2 regions of the Brevibacillus sp. HD3.3A genome follow, and region 1 is predicted to be linked to the other one. Evidence: riboswitches for the same ligand, from Rfam matches in the RefSeq annotation. Region 1 holds a riboswitch; the other holds the start of a gene.
What was found. Region 1 has a riboswitch for FMN ahead of HP435_RS05300 (ECF transporter S component). Riboswitches for the same ligand answer to the same signal wherever they lie in the genome.
Positions count from the first base shown of each region.

Region 1 (7,313 bases):
AAGTCGCGGTAGCTCTGAATCCACTGCGCGTACATATGTCCGATGATCGTCTCCGAAGTCGGGCGCAGGGCAAGCTTTTCCTCCAGCTGCTCTCCTCCCGCTTCCGTCACCCAAGGCAGCTCTGGGTTGAAGCCCTCGATGTGCTCTTTTTCTTTTTGGAAAAAGGACTCGGGAATCAGCATTGGGAAGTAGGCGTTGCGGTGTCCCGTCTCTTTGAATCTTTTGTCCATCGCCTCCTGGATGCGCTCCCACAGCTCGAAGCCATCCGGTTTGAAGACGATGCAGCCGCGCACTGGCGTGTAATCCATCAAATCCGCTTTTTTGATCGCATCGATGTACCAGCGCGAGAAATCTTCCGACTGCGGTGTCATTTCTTTTACGAACGCTTTGTCCTCTTTCATCCTTCTACGCTCCTTTTTTCTTACATGAAAATGCAAAAAATCCCCCATCCCAAAAAAGGGACGGAGGATTCACTTCCGCGGTACCACCCTGATTGACCATGGCACAAGCCATAAGTCCACTCAACAACCCGATAACGGCGGGCAACCGGACCAGCTCGTCGCTGGCGGCTTCAGGATGGGGTGCAGGTACGCCTCGTATCAGCCTTCCAGACTAGGGCCGACTCTCTGGAACCAGGATATAGCTGCGGGTCCTTTCATAGCCTTTTCGCTAAACTGCTTTTTGTTAGGGAATATCTTAGCAAGTCGCGCAGCCGTTGTCAATTTGTGGTTCTGAGGGCAATGCGCGCACCAAGCTTGGCGTAGACCGGATACGCGACCAGCGCGAGCACGACCCCTTTGAACAGGTTGAACGGAACGATACCGACCATGACCAGGGACCAGACGCTGGTTGCGTTGAACATGGCCAACAGCTCTGCCATCGGCATCTGATAAAGAGCGGCGTATGCCGGGAGCAGGACGTACGCATTGGCAACAGCCATGACAATCGTCATCAGCAACGTCCCAAGCGCGAGGCCCGATAAAAAGCCTTTTTTCCCTTGACCGCTGCGTTGCAGAAGGACGGCTGGCAAAATAAAGCTGGCGCCCGCCACGACGTTGGCAAGCTCTCCGATCAACAATCCGTCTGTATTTTTAAAGAGCATGTGCAATGTATTTTTCAAAACTTCGATGATGATGCCGGCTACAGGGCCGTACATGAGTCCGCCGATCAGCGCTGGCAACGTACTGAAATCAAGCTTCAAAAAGCTCGGCATCAGCGGAACGGGAACCTCCAAATACTGCAAGATAAAAGCAACGGCTGCCAGCATCGGAATCGTCACGATCCGCTGGGTTGCTCTGCGCGATGTGTGCAGGGCTGTTTCTTTCATGTGTACCATCTCCTCGTTTTTTCTCCTTCTGAGGAATGGCAACAGCGGTCTTGCCCACACGTGCCAAAATGTCTACGCTTTTGCAAACATAAAAATACCCTGAGAATAATTCTCAGGGCAGCTTACAGGCGTATGACAAAGCATGTGCAATAAATACAGGTTCAAGAAACAACGAGGCGGCTCATCATGCATGCCTCATCGCATCTGTCCTGCCAGCACAGGCAAACAAGCACGTGTGTGGTAAACGTACTGTCGTCATCCTTCTCCCATCCAGACTGTACTGTCGGCTCTGGAATCTCACCAGATCCTGCACTCCGTCGCTGTCAACAGCTCGGGAGGCTCGCGGGCTTGACGTGCTGATTGCACCATCACCGCCGGTCGGGAATTTCACCCTGCCCTGAAGGAATTGTGTAGTTGTATACAGCATATTATACTGCGCTTTTTCGATTTGACAATAGACGAAACTGTTAAATCGACATTTTATCTTTATTTTCCAATTGATTTAGTTGGATATATTTTTAAAAAAATGGGGCTTCTCAGCCTAAAGTCGCCACGTGCTATAGGTAGTTACCTGGACCAAAAAGAAATAGACCGCCCTTGAGTTGACTGCTCCTCGGCGGTCTATTCTTCACCAAATTTTGAGCCGTCCCCTTTGAGGGAAGCCTCGTTTGTACAGACCAGACCGTTCCGGTAGCCGCCGGACGGTCTTTTTTTCTTTCAAGCTCGTTACCTCTAATATTACCTGCTCCTGCCTACCAAATCGCACCAAAAGTAGCTTCTGCCACTACGACCCCGCTCCCCGATACTTGGTGACGCCCCAGTTCCAGACGAGCAAGCCGATGCCAAAGAAGATGACCGCGACTACCGGAGTAAGTGCTGCGTACGTATACCACACTTCTTTTCGCAAAAAGTAAGCCGCCGGGTAAATCCCGACAAAAGCAAACGGCAACACGTAAGTCAGCACGAAGCGAATCGCCTTGTTGTACACATCCACGGGGTAACGCCCGTACTGCTGGATGTTGTAAATCATCGGGGCAATTCCTGTCCGGGAATCGGAGAAAAAGCTGACAGCGGCAATCGCCGTGTACACCCCGCCGTAAATCAGGGCGCCGCTGATCACAAGCCCGATGAAGATGAACAGGTCGTACCAGTAAAACGTCAAATCGAGCTGAAAAGCAGCATAGCCCATGATGATCAGCCCTGTGATGACGCCGAAAATCCGGTCCGGTGCGATCGACTCCAGACAGACCTGTGCCAGATTGTGGATCGGCCTGGTCAAGATGCGGTCCATTTCGCCCCGGATAATATAGCGTTCGTTGAAGTCCCAAAACCCGAAAAACATCGAGAATAAGGCATACGGCACCAAAAAGAAACCGTAAATGAAAATGATTTCGTCCCGCGTCCATTCCTTCATCAACGGCACATGCGTGAAGACGACGATGATGAACACCAGATTGATCAGCTCGGAAATCAAGTTGGACACAAAATCCCCGAGAAAGTCAGCCCGATAGGCAAGTCTCGTCTTGAAATACTGGCCCAGGTAGTCGGCGAAAATACCGAAAATGTGTTTGACGTTTTGCATATGCTACCCCCCTTGCACGACCAGCCGATTTCGGGCCATGCGCCACAAAATCAGAATCGGAACCAGAATAACAACCATCCAGATCGCCTGGAAGCCGATCAACTCCCAGGAACGCCCCGGAGTAATCGCCCCTGTGAAAATCAGGCTCGGATAGTAGTTGACGGCCTGGAATGGCAAAAAGCCCATAACCGTTTGCGCCCAGCCCGGGAAAAAGCTGATCGGCAGCACCAGGCCCGACATCAAATCAACGACGACACGCTTCGCCCGCATCATCCCGTCGTTGCGGAACAGGAAAAAGGTGAACAGCCCCGTCAGCAGGTTGATTTGCGTGTTGATCAAAAAAGCAAACATGAGACTGATCAAATACAATCCCCAGCCAGTCGCTGTCGCGGGAAAATGAAACGGGATAATCAGGCTGATGAGAAAAATTCCTGGCCCTGCGAAAAACAGGAAGCGGAATATCCCTTCCCCAAATGCTTGCGCTGTCTTGACCGACAAGTAATTGTAAGGGCGGATCATCTCGATCGCGACCTTACCCTCCCGTACGTCCTGGGCAATTTCCGTATCGATGTTGTTGAAGTAAAAGGCGCGCGACATCCAGGCAATCGCGACGTAGGAAGTCATTTGCTCGACCGACAGGCCGCCAAGCTGCTGCTGGCCGCCGTAGATTGCGCCCCACAAAAAGTAGTACGCTCCGATGTTGATCGCGTAAATAATGATCCCGCTGTAGTAATTCACCCGGTAAGCGAGCATGGTCAAAAAGCGCATGCGGATCAGTTCCATGTAGAGCTTATGCATGGCCCCGCACCCCTGTATCCACCTGGTAAATGTTGCGGACAATATCTTCTGTGCTCGTCTCCATGATTTTTACGTCGCTGACCTCGAACGTCGACATGACCGTTGACAGGACAAACGGCAGCATTTCCTGGCTCTGCGGCACTTTCACACTGATTGTATATTCGTTTACCTGGGAAATTTCGCACGGCATCTCGCCAAGCGTCTTGCGCAGCTCGTCGGCGGGTGTGCGCTTTTTCATCTGGAAAGACACCTCTGTGCCATTGCCCCACTTTTCCTTCAGGTCACTGAGCAGGCCGTCAAAAATCAGCTTGCCTTTGTCCATGACCAGCACCCGCTTACAGAGCGCTTCAATATCGGAAACGTCGTGGGTCGTGAGCAGGATGGTCATGTTTTCCGTTTCGTTCAGATTGCGCAAAAACTCGCGAATTTTTTGCTTCACCAAGACGTCCAGCCCGACTGTCGGCTCGTCGAGGAACAACAGGCGCGGCTTGTGAATCAATGACGCCGCTACCTCGCAGCGCATCCGTTGACCCAAACTCAGCTTGCGCACAGGCTGGCTGACAAACGAGTTGATCTCCAGCTCCTCGATCAAGCGGTCGAGCCACTTATCTCCCTCTGTCCCGTCGACCTTGTAGACGCTTTTCAGCAAACGGAACGACTCCATGGGCGACAAATCCCACCAGAGCTGTGAACGCTGTCCGAATACGACACCGATGGAGCGCACGTATTCCTCGCGCTGTTTGAACGGAACGTAGCCGTTGATGACGATCTCGCCCTCGCTTGGCGTCAAAATGCCCGTCAGCATTTTGATCGTCGTCGATTTCCCGGCGCCATTTTCCCCAATCAAAGCGAACATTTCCCCTTCTTCCACGGTAAAAGAAAGGTCATTCACTGCCTTGACGGTCTTATACTCGCGACTAAACAAATCACGAAAAGCACCCCCGAGACCCGCTCTGGCCTGGTGGATGCGAAACTCCTTTTGCAGGTTCTTCACTTGAATCATGGATAACCATCCTTTTTTTAGTGGAAAAACGCCTTGACGTTTTTCATGCAAAGAGATGTGACCGCTTGCGGCTGGCAAAACGGTCATGAACAACTGTTAGTGTATATGAGCGCATGAAAATGTGCAAAAGGCAAACTGTAACAAACTGTCAGCGCAAATTCACGACAATGCCCGTCTTGTCGTCCGACTTTTTGAAGCGGGCGTAGCGGATGCATTCGGGATCGTTGTTTTCCAGTGCGATCAGCTCATCCGTGTAACGTTGCAGCCCTTTGTGGACGATTGGCAATACCGTTTCTTCCCACCCCGGTTCTTTTCCGCCTGTTGGTCGTGGCATGAACAGACCGTCTGTCGCCAAAACAAGCGCCTTCAATCCGATCCGATTGATCCGTCCATACTCTATGAAATCCGCACAAGCCGCATCTCCGTTCAAAACGCCATATCCTCCTGATCCGTTCGCCTGATAGCGGTTATGAATCAGGATGTCCTTACATCGCTCGTGCAGCTCGGCTCGGGTAGACAGCCCCTCGCGAATCCCGTCTTCCCACCGGGCAATGGCGTTTTGCTCCAGCAGCGAAACTTGCGGAAACGTCAAAGGCCGCACCGTATCGTCTTCATAGACCGCAAAAATCATGCAATCGCCAGTCTGGGCATACTCGATGTGCTGCTCTTTCACCCGAACGACTGCACATGCCGCTCCCCACAATGCTTCTTTTTGCTTCCAGTCAATCTCGCTCTCGCGCATCAATTCCCGCAGCTTTTCGTTGACAAACGTCAGGTAATCGGACAGCACAGCGTCAGGCGGCATGATTTCCAGCTTCCTTTTCACCAGCTCGGCTGCAATCGCTCCTCCTGTCTGCCCGAATCGGTTTTCGTACGGAACGAGCGACGAGACGCCGTCGATCACCGCGTACACCTGATCGGCCTGCGAGATCACATAGGCGTCCTCATTGGTATTGCCGGTTCCTTTGATGGAGATGCACTCAAGTTTCATGGTGGATTACCGCCTTTTACGTGAAGTGATTTGCTTGAAAATTGTATCATTTTTCCTTTTCCCCAGCTATAGCTCCCCATCCATATCCAGGTGACTTTTGCTGTGTTAAGATTAATGAAGGACTTTTTTGAAAAGAAAAGAGGGAAAATCGCATGAAACGTGAACGATCCGCGCAACTGCACGAACAAGCCATGGATGTTATTCTCGGCGGGGTAAACAGCCCTTCCCGTTCTTTCAAGGCCGTAGGCGGGGGAGCGCCCGTTACGATGGAGCGTGCCCAGGGCGCGTATTTCTGGGACGTGGACGGCAATCGATATATTGACTACTTGGCGGCGTATGGCCCGATTATTACCGGACATGCTCACCCGCACGTCACAAAAGCCATTACGGAAGCGGCGGCCAACGGAACGTTGTACGGTACGCCAACTCCTTGGGAAGTCACTTTTGCGAACATGATCCGCGAAGCGATTCCATCCATGGAGCGCATCCGCTTCAACAACTCCGGTACGGAATCTGTCATGACGTGCATTCGCGTGGCACGCGCCTACACCGGACGCGTGAAAATCATCAAATTTGCGGGCTGCTACCACGGTCACTCCGATCTCGTGCTGGTTGCGGCAGGCTCCGGTCCTTCCACACTCGGCATCCCTGACAGTGCGGGTATTCCGCAAAGCATCGCCAGCGAAGTGATCACGGTTCCATTCAATGACGTTGCAGCGTTCGCCGAAGCGATGAACAAATGGGGCAACGAAACGGCTTGCGTCCTGGTCGAACCAATCGTCGGCAACTTCGGTATCGTCACGCCGGAGCCAGGCTTTTTGGAGGAAGTGAACCGCATCACGCACGAGGCAGGCGCGCTCGTTGTGTACGACGAGGTCATCACCGCATTCCGCTTCTGCTACGGCGGTGCGCAAAACTTGCTGGGCGTAACGCCAGACCTGACCGCGCTCGGAAAAATCATCGGTGGCGGCTTGCCAATCGGAGCATATGGCGGACGCCGCGAGATTATGGAGCAAGTCGCGCCGCTCGGTCCTGCCTACCAAGCGGGCACAATGGCGGGCAATCCCGCATCGATCCGCGCCGGAATCGCATGTCTGGAAGTGCTGAAACAGCCTGGCGTGTACGATGAATTTGAGCGACTCGGCGCGCTGCTGGAAAAAGGCATCCGCGATGCAGCGAGCAAGCACGGCGTCACCATCCAGCTCAACCGCGTCAAAGGGGCCATGGCTGTGTACTTTACAGACGAGCCTGTTCGCGATTACGATGCAGCGCAAAAAGCAGACGGCGAGCTGTTCGCCCGCATGTTCCGCCTTTTGCTGGATGAAGGCATTTGCCTCGCTCCTTCCAAGTACGAGGCGTGGTTCATCACCACCGCGCACACGGAAGATGACATCCGGCAAACAATCTCGGCTGTCGACCGCGCCTTCGCACAGTTGAACGCGTAGCGTAGCTTAGCTGCGTACGTGAAGCCTGACGCCGAGACAAGCATTGCCAAGCCCGGTTTCCTGCCTTTTGGAGATACTAACGATTGCAGTGAGTATCATCGCGAGGAGGAGATCTAGGTGTCAAAAGGCGAAAAAACGTACCCGCAAGCTCCGGAAAAGACGCTGGA
Region 1 is NZ_CP085874.1:1,028,247-1,035,559, reverse strand. Features, by position in the region: gene proS (proline--tRNA ligase) at 1-401, opposite strand, end outside; gene HP435_RS05300 (ECF transporter S component) at 719-1,327, opposite strand; FMN riboswitch at 1,582-1,736, opposite strand; gene HP435_RS05295 (ABC transporter permease) at 2,112-2,909, opposite strand; gene HP435_RS05290 (ABC transporter permease) at 2,913-3,707, opposite strand; gene HP435_RS05285 (ABC transporter ATP-binding protein) at 3,700-4,710, opposite strand; gene HP435_RS05280 (protein phosphatase 2C domain-containing protein) at 4,859-5,701, opposite strand; gene HP435_RS05275 (glutamate-1-semialdehyde 2,1-aminomutase) at 5,854-7,146, shown strand; gene HP435_RS05270 (hypothetical protein) at 7,264-7,313, shown strand, end outside.

Region 2 (7,313 bases), 2.2 Mb from region 1:
AACCGTAATGCAGCAACACCAGCATCCACCCCGTAAAAAACAAGGCCAGCAGGCAAAATCTCGCCACGAGCTTGATTCCGCCGTTCGTAATGTACATCATGACGAGTGTCAAGCCAAGCAACGGCATGGTGATCGTCTGGTTGTTGAGCATCGAGGTTTGCAAAAGCCGGACGTATCCTTCATTCGCTGTCGATGTGTTCAGGATGGCGTAGACGATGACCAGGACGTTCAGGCAGCTGCCCAGCCACTTCCCCAGCAACTTTTCATGAATCCCGAACAGCGTATCTCCCGGGTAGCGGCTGCACAGCGCGATCATCGGAAAGACCGTCAGCGTCACAATGATTCCGAGCAAAATCGGCGCCATCCACAAGTTATAGCCCATTTTGCTGGCAAAATGAGAAAGCGACAGCAGATTGACGCCGACCATTGAATTGATGATCAGCCCGATTACATGGATCGGATTCAGGCTGTGAATCTTTCCTCTGTCCATCTATCTACTCCTCACCAACGGGCCGCGCCTGTTTGCGTTTTGCTCTGGACATGCGGTTGCGATAGACGATGAACTTCATCGGCGCGCGCACCAGGCCATTAAACAAATCCGTCCACTGGCGCGGCACACCCGGAGCCATGTAAGGAGTGCCCAAAGAGGTCAGGTTGAGCAAATGCGCAAACAAAAAAGCAAGCATCAGCATCTGACCGTACATCCCCATCATGCCTGCCATCAAAATAAAACCGTAACGAACGAGACGAATCGCGTTGCTCATCAAAAAATTGGGCGGAACAAACGAAAGCAGGGCCGAGACGGAGACGAGAACAATCAAGATGTTGCTGGCCAATCCCGCTTGAACGGACGCTGTTCCGATGACAATCCCGCCCACGATCCCGATCGTCTGACCGATTTTCGTCGGCATGCGTATCCCGGCTTCACGCAAAATCTCGATAACCAGCTCGATGAAGATCACTTCGATGACCGGAGGAAAAGGCACCTGGCTGCGCGATTCAGACAAAATCGTCAGCAAGGCGGGAGGGAGCATTTCCGGGTGAAAAGTCAGGACGGATACGTAGCTGGAAGTAAGCAAAATCGTCACAAACAGCCCGAAAAAGCGGATCATTCGCAGCAAGCTCGCCGTTAACCAGCGATTGTAGAAATCCTCGGGGCTGCTGAACATCTCCAGAAAAGAGGCCGGGCAGATCGCCGCTTCAGGGCTTCCGTTCAGCATAATGATGATTCTGCCATCCAGCAGTGCCGCTGCCACATTGTCCGGGCGACTGGTCAGCCCGAACTGGGGAAACGGCGAGTACGGCTTGTCTTCGAGCATTTGTTTCAAAACAGGCAGTCCGACGAAGCCCTGATACTCGACGTTTTGGATGCGTGTCTTCACGCGTTCGACGTTGATCTCGTTCGCGATATTTTCCAGGTACAGGACCGCTACCCGGTTTTGCGTCTCTGTGCCGATCGTGTAGGCGACAATTTTCAGGTTGGGCGTCGTCAATCTGCGGCGCAAGAGCGACAGGTTGATCTCCAGCATCTCCACAAACGAATCCTGCGGGCCGAGAACCGTCGCCTCGCTCTCCGACTTGGTAATCGCACGATGCTCGACCTGAAACGTATTGACGTGCAAAATAAGCTCCCGTTCCAGAAAAAACAGGATCGTATGGCCGCGCAGCAAATTGGCAAGCAGCAAGTCCAGGTTGCCTTCGCGACACGGCTGCGCGTAAGGAAGCACGGTCAACGGATCTCTGCCGTCCGAGCGCTGCAACGGCAAAAACACGTTTTCATACAACTGCGCCAGTTCCACCATCGTATCTAGAAAAAAAACGTGAACCTCTTCGTCATTGATCGTCAAAGCCAGGCTGCTGAGGTCATCCACGTTGTGCATTTGCTGTTTGATCATTTCCGGCGTGATTCGCTCGCCACGCGAAGGCGACGCGCCACCGCTCTTGGCTTGTGCCACTTTGAATACTTGCGCTCTCCACCAATCTGTCGGCTCCATCTTGAATCCCCCGATCTACAGGAAAATCCTTCTTACTTTGACCGATAGGTGGTGATTTTATCCATCCATAGGCGTTTTTATCCATGCAAAAACGGGAGCCTCAGCCCCCGCTTCTCGCCTTCTCATGCTATACTGTTCTCGTTTAGGCAAACTGCTTCGACAGATTCGCCATTTCAATCGCAGCCGCAGCGGCCTCCCAGCCTTTGTTGCCTGCTTTCGTTCCAGCACGCTCAATCGCTTGCTCAATATTGTCTGTCGTCAGCACGCCGAAAATAACCGGAATCCCTGTGGACAGCGACAAGGAAGCAACTCCTTTGGCCGCTTCGTTGCACACGTAATCAAAGTGCGGAGTTGCGCCGCGAATCACGGCGCCCAGCGTCACTACCGCGTCGTAACGGCCGGATTCCGCCATTTTTTTGGCAATCAGCGGAATTTCAAATGCGCCTGGCACCCATGCCACATCGACGTTTTCCTCTTCCACACCGTGGCGCTTCAAAGCATCGAGAGCGCCGCCAACCAGCTTGCTGACGATCAGTTCGTTAAATCGCCCTGCTACAATCCCTACGCGCAGTCCTGTCCCTACCAGATGTCCTTCAAATGTTCTCATTCCGTTCACTCTCCTTTGCATTATAGGTGGAGCAAGTGCCCCAGCTTCGTTTGCTTGGTTGTCAAATATCGCTGATTGTGCGGTTGCACCTGCATTTGCAACGGCACTCTTTCTTCTACTTTCAGCCCGTAGCCGTCCAGCCCGCGAATTTTGCGAGGATTGTTGGTCAAAAGGCGCATCCTGCGCACTCCGAGGTCGCGAAGAATTTGCGCACCAATCCCGTACTCTCGCAAATCGGCCGCAAAGCCCAGCTTTTCGTTTGCTTCCACCGTATCAAGCCCTTCCTCCTGGAGCTTGTACGCCTTGAGCTTGTTAATCAGCCCGATGCCGCGTCCTTCTTGGCGCATGTACAAAAGAATGCCCGCGCCCTCCGCCTCGATTTGCGCAAGCGCAGCATGCAGTTGCGGCCCGCAGTCGCATCGCTCGGAGCCAAAAATATCCCCGGTCAGGCATTCGGAGTGCACCCGGACGAGAACCGGCTTGTCCGAGTCGATCTCGCCCTTGATGAGCGCTACGTGTTCTTTGCCATCTACTTCGTTCGTATAGGCCGCGATCCGAAAATCGCCGAAGCTCGTCGGGAGATTCACTTCGATTTCTTTGTGCACATGCGATTCCGTGCGCATCCGATACGCGATCAAATCGGCAATCGTGATCAGCTTCAGCTCAAACCGCCGCGCAATCTCTACCAACTGCGGCAACCGGGCCATCGAGCCGTCTTCATTCATAATCTCGCAAATCACGCCTGCCGCAGCACTGCCAGCCATCTCCGCGAGATCGACGGCCGCCTCCGTGTGACCAGCCCGGCGCAACACGCCGCCCGCTTTTGCTATCAACGGAAAAATATGCCCCGGCTTGCGGAAATCTTCGGCTGTCTTCTGCTCATCCAGCATCGCCAGCACTGTCTGCGAACGCTCATGGGCTGAGATTCCCGTATGCGTGCTCGCCTCATCAATCGAGACGGTAAAAGCCGTCCCTTGCTTGTCTGTGTTGTCTTCGACCATCGGAGCAAGCTTCAATCTGGCCGCGCGCTGTTGCGTAATCGGCACGCAGACCAGCCCGCGCCCATGCGTTGCCATGAAGTTGATCATCTCCGGTGTCGCCGCTTCCGCCAGGCAGACGAAATCGCCTTCGTTTTCCCGATCTTCGTCATCCACTACGATAATCGCTTTCCCTTGGCGCAAATCTTCCAATGCCTCTTCTAACTGATGAAACATGGGACTTCCCTCCTCGTTCAGACAAATCCATTTTCCTGCAAAAAAGCCATGCTGATCGTCGAGCCTGCCGCTTGCCCGCTCCTTTGCTGGCCGCGATCGCCCAAAAGCCGCTCTACATACTTGCCGATGACGTCTGTCTCCAGATTCACCTGATCGCCTGCGCGCCGATCCTGCAAGCTGGTCTGCGCCAGCGTGTGCGGGATGATCGACACGCTGAAATGCGTATCCGCAGCTTCCACCACAGTAAGACTGATGCCATCCACGCAAATCGAGCCGCGCTCGATGACGTATTTCAACAGCTCCGCGCTCGCTTCGATCGTAAACAGCACAGCGTTGGCGTGCGGCTGTCGCGACACGATCGTGCCTGTCCCGTCCACGTGCCCGGAGACGATATGCCCGCCAAAACGGTCGCCCAAGCGCATCGCCCGCTCCAGGTTGACTCGCTGGCCCGCTCGCAGATGGCGCAGGCTCGTCTTTTTCATCGTTTCCGGCATGACGTCGACCTGAAAATGCCGCTGCGTAAACGAAGTAACCGTCAGGCAAATCCCGTTGACTGCGATGCTGTCGCCCAGTTGCACACCTTCGAGCACCCGCTGCGCCCGGATCACGAGCTGACTCGCCTGATCGTTGCCCGTGAGCGATTCCACCGTGCCCAGCTCTTCTACCAGTCCGGTAAACATCGGCTTTCCTCCTCTTTTTACACGGTTTATAACATCGGAAAGCAGCCATCGGCCTCGGTGAAACAAAGCCGTCTGTCTCCGATTCGCTTTTTTGTCCTCACTCCCACTGTGGATAGCCGCTGATCCGCAAGTCCAGCTCATCCAGTTGCTCAACGGTCGGATTCGCCAGCTTGACCGCCTGATCCATCGTGGAAAAGCCTTGTCCTCCAAACGGTGTCGGCGCCTGGCCACCGCCAATCATTTTCAGCGACACGTAGCTGATCACTTTTTGAATCGCCCGCGCCTGCAAAAACGCTCCGTTGACTGCGGCCCCGCCTTCGACGAGAAGCGAAGTGATTCCCCATTCGCCCAACGTGTCCAGCACCTCGTCCACCCTAATCTGCTCATCTGCCACGAACAGCCGGATACCTTTTTCCGCAAAAGCCTCCTGCTTCGCTTGCGCCGCAGCTTTCGTCGTAAAAATCCAGGTGGGCGCATCCGCATTTTGAATCACGTTGGCCCCGAGCGGCGTGCGCAGCTGACTGTCCCAGATGATACGCACAGGCTGTCGCCCATGCGCTTGCCCGTCCAGTCTCGCCGTCAAAAGCGGATCGTCCGCAAGCACCGTGCCTACTCCGACCAGGATCGCGTCGTGCTGTCTGCGCAGCTCGTGCACTTCCCCCCGCGCCCGCGCACCCGTTATCCAGCGGCTGTGCCCGCTTTCGGTAGCGATCTTGCCATCCAGCGTGCTCGCTGTTTTGATCGTCACAAACGGACGCCGCGTCGTAATGAAGTGGAAAAAGACTTCATTCAGCTTTTTCGCTTCCGCTTCATGCACGCCGACAACCACTTCCGCGCCTGCTGCCCGCAGCTTCTCCGCGCCTTTTCCCGCGACGAGCGGATTCGGGTCCAGCGTGGCGATCACGGCACGCCGGATGCCAGCCGCGATCACCGCCTCGGCGCACGGAGGCGTTTTGCCGTGATGACTGCACGGCTCCAATGTGACATACAGCGTAGCGCCAGCCGCTTTTTGCCCTGCCATCCGCAGAGCGTGCACTTCTGCATGAGGTTCGCCTGCACGCAAATGCGCTCCCATGCCTACTACCTCTCCGTTGTTTACCAGGACTGCACCGACGAGCGGATTGGGGCTCGTCTGACCGTTTGCCGAGCGCGCCAAATCCAGTGCCAGTGCCATGAACCGCATGTCCTGCTCCATGTAAACCTCCTCTTTCATGCACGGATTCCAGCCAATGCAAAAAGCCCTCGAAACCACTAGCGGCTCAGGGCATAAGGAAAGAAGCCTCATCGCATCCGTTTTTTGCAAAAGGGATGCCAAAAAGCATGGTCAGCTCTTCTTCCATCCGGACTTTACCGTCGGCTCTGGATTTGCACCAGATCAGTCGCTGACCGTAACGATCAGCGAGTCGCGGGCTTTAGACGTACATACGTCATTACCGCCGGTCGGGAATTTCACCCTGCCCTGAAGATTTTTGCGCTATGCAGTTTTCCAATAAAAAACGCCCACGAGCAAACGATACTCAGGGCGTAGGGAAACAAGCCTCGTGACAGTTCTGTTTTTGAAAAAACAGCCGCCGAAGCTATTGTAAGACACCTTCTCCCATCCGGACTTTACCGTCGGCCTTGGATTTGCACCAAGTCAGTCGCTATCCATACAGCAATAGCGAGTCGCGGGCTCAGACGTGCGTTCGTCATTACCGCCGGTCGGGAATTTCACCCTACCCTGAAGGCTGGTATTCAGTTAGGCACAGTATAGCACACATTTCTCGTCAACTGTCACTTTTTTAGGTGGAAGTGTCCTTTTCCTGCTCTCCGCGAGCGCGGCTACAAAATGTCCAGCAGCTCGCGCAAGTCCGTGATGTACGCTCGCGGCGACACTTCGTTGCGCTCCATGTCCGCCCGCTCTCCCTGATACGCGATAAACGCCACTTCCCCGCCGTGCGCCGCTTTTCCGTCAATCCAGGAATCTCCGACCATCGTCCACGCCGTAGCAGACCAGTTGGGGTATTGGGCGCGGATGTAGTGAATCCCGGACGGATGCGGTTTGAGTGTCGTCATCTGCTCGCGCGCGACAATCTCCTGGAAACAATCGGCGATTCCCGTATGATTCAGCGCTTCCTCGGCGGCTGCGTAGGCATTGTTGGTCAAAATGAACAAATGATACCGTTCCTTTAGGTGGGCGAGCACTTCCTTGACGTGGTCTTCCAGGACAGCCTCGTGCATCCCTGCTTTTTCAATCGCGGTCACGGCCTCCCACATCGTTTGCTCAAGCTGACTCGTCATCCGACCCGAATTTCTGCCCATTTCGATCAATTGCGAAGCGGTGTGGCTGCGCCAGTCAAAAGTCGGCTCGCACAGCCCGTGCTCAGCCCACAAGGTAAAAATGGCCTGCTTCATTTCCAAAAAGTTGATTTTGGATTGCAGCAACGTATTGTCCATATCGAAAATGATGCCTTTTATCGACGCTCTGGTCATTGTCGGATCTCTCCCCCTTTTGCCAATGATTATTTGGTCAAGTATACCAAATTAAGAACGTTCGACTAGATGCGAAAACGGGAATCAGGACTTTTTCCAATCGCAAAAGCTCGTGAACGACGCCTAGACGATCGACGATAAAAACATCATCATCCAGGGACAGGACCAGGAGAAAAACACCTCATGGAACATGATCGACAGCCCGCTCAGCTGCCAGGAGGGCGTGATTGAGCTGACCGTCACCTGGGGTGAGCTGTAGACTTCCCCGACACCTTTTCACGGAACGAAAAAAGCGACAGCCCGCTGCTGCCGCTTTTTTGTTTTTCCCGCCATTCGCCAAGTCCGC
Region 2 is NZ_CP085874.1:5,017,355-5,024,667, forward strand. Features, by position in the region: gene HP435_RS23420 (GerAB/ArcD/ProY family transporter) at 1-490, opposite strand, end outside; gene HP435_RS23425 (spore germination protein) at 495-1,994, opposite strand; gene ribE (6,7-dimethyl-8-ribityllumazine synthase) at 2,137-2,601, opposite strand; gene HP435_RS23435 (bifunctional 3,4-dihydroxy-2-butanone-4-phosphate synthase/GTP cyclohydrolase II) at 2,622-3,815, opposite strand; gene HP435_RS23440 (riboflavin synthase) at 3,833-4,495, opposite strand; gene ribD (bifunctional diaminohydroxyphosphoribosylaminopyrimidine deaminase/5-amino-6-(5-phosphoribosylamino)uracil reductase RibD) at 4,593-5,690, opposite strand; FMN riboswitch at 5,820-5,966, opposite strand; FMN riboswitch at 6,081-6,227, opposite strand; gene HP435_RS23450 (HAD family hydrolase) at 6,317-6,967, opposite strand; gene yunB (sporulation protein YunB) at 7,313-7,313, opposite strand, start outside.
Region 2: another riboswitch for FMN. It lies ahead of ribD (bifunctional diaminohydroxyphosphoribosylaminopyrimidine deaminase/5-amino-6-(5-phosphoribosylamino)uracil reductase RibD); the one in region 1 lies ahead of HP435_RS05300 (ECF transporter S component).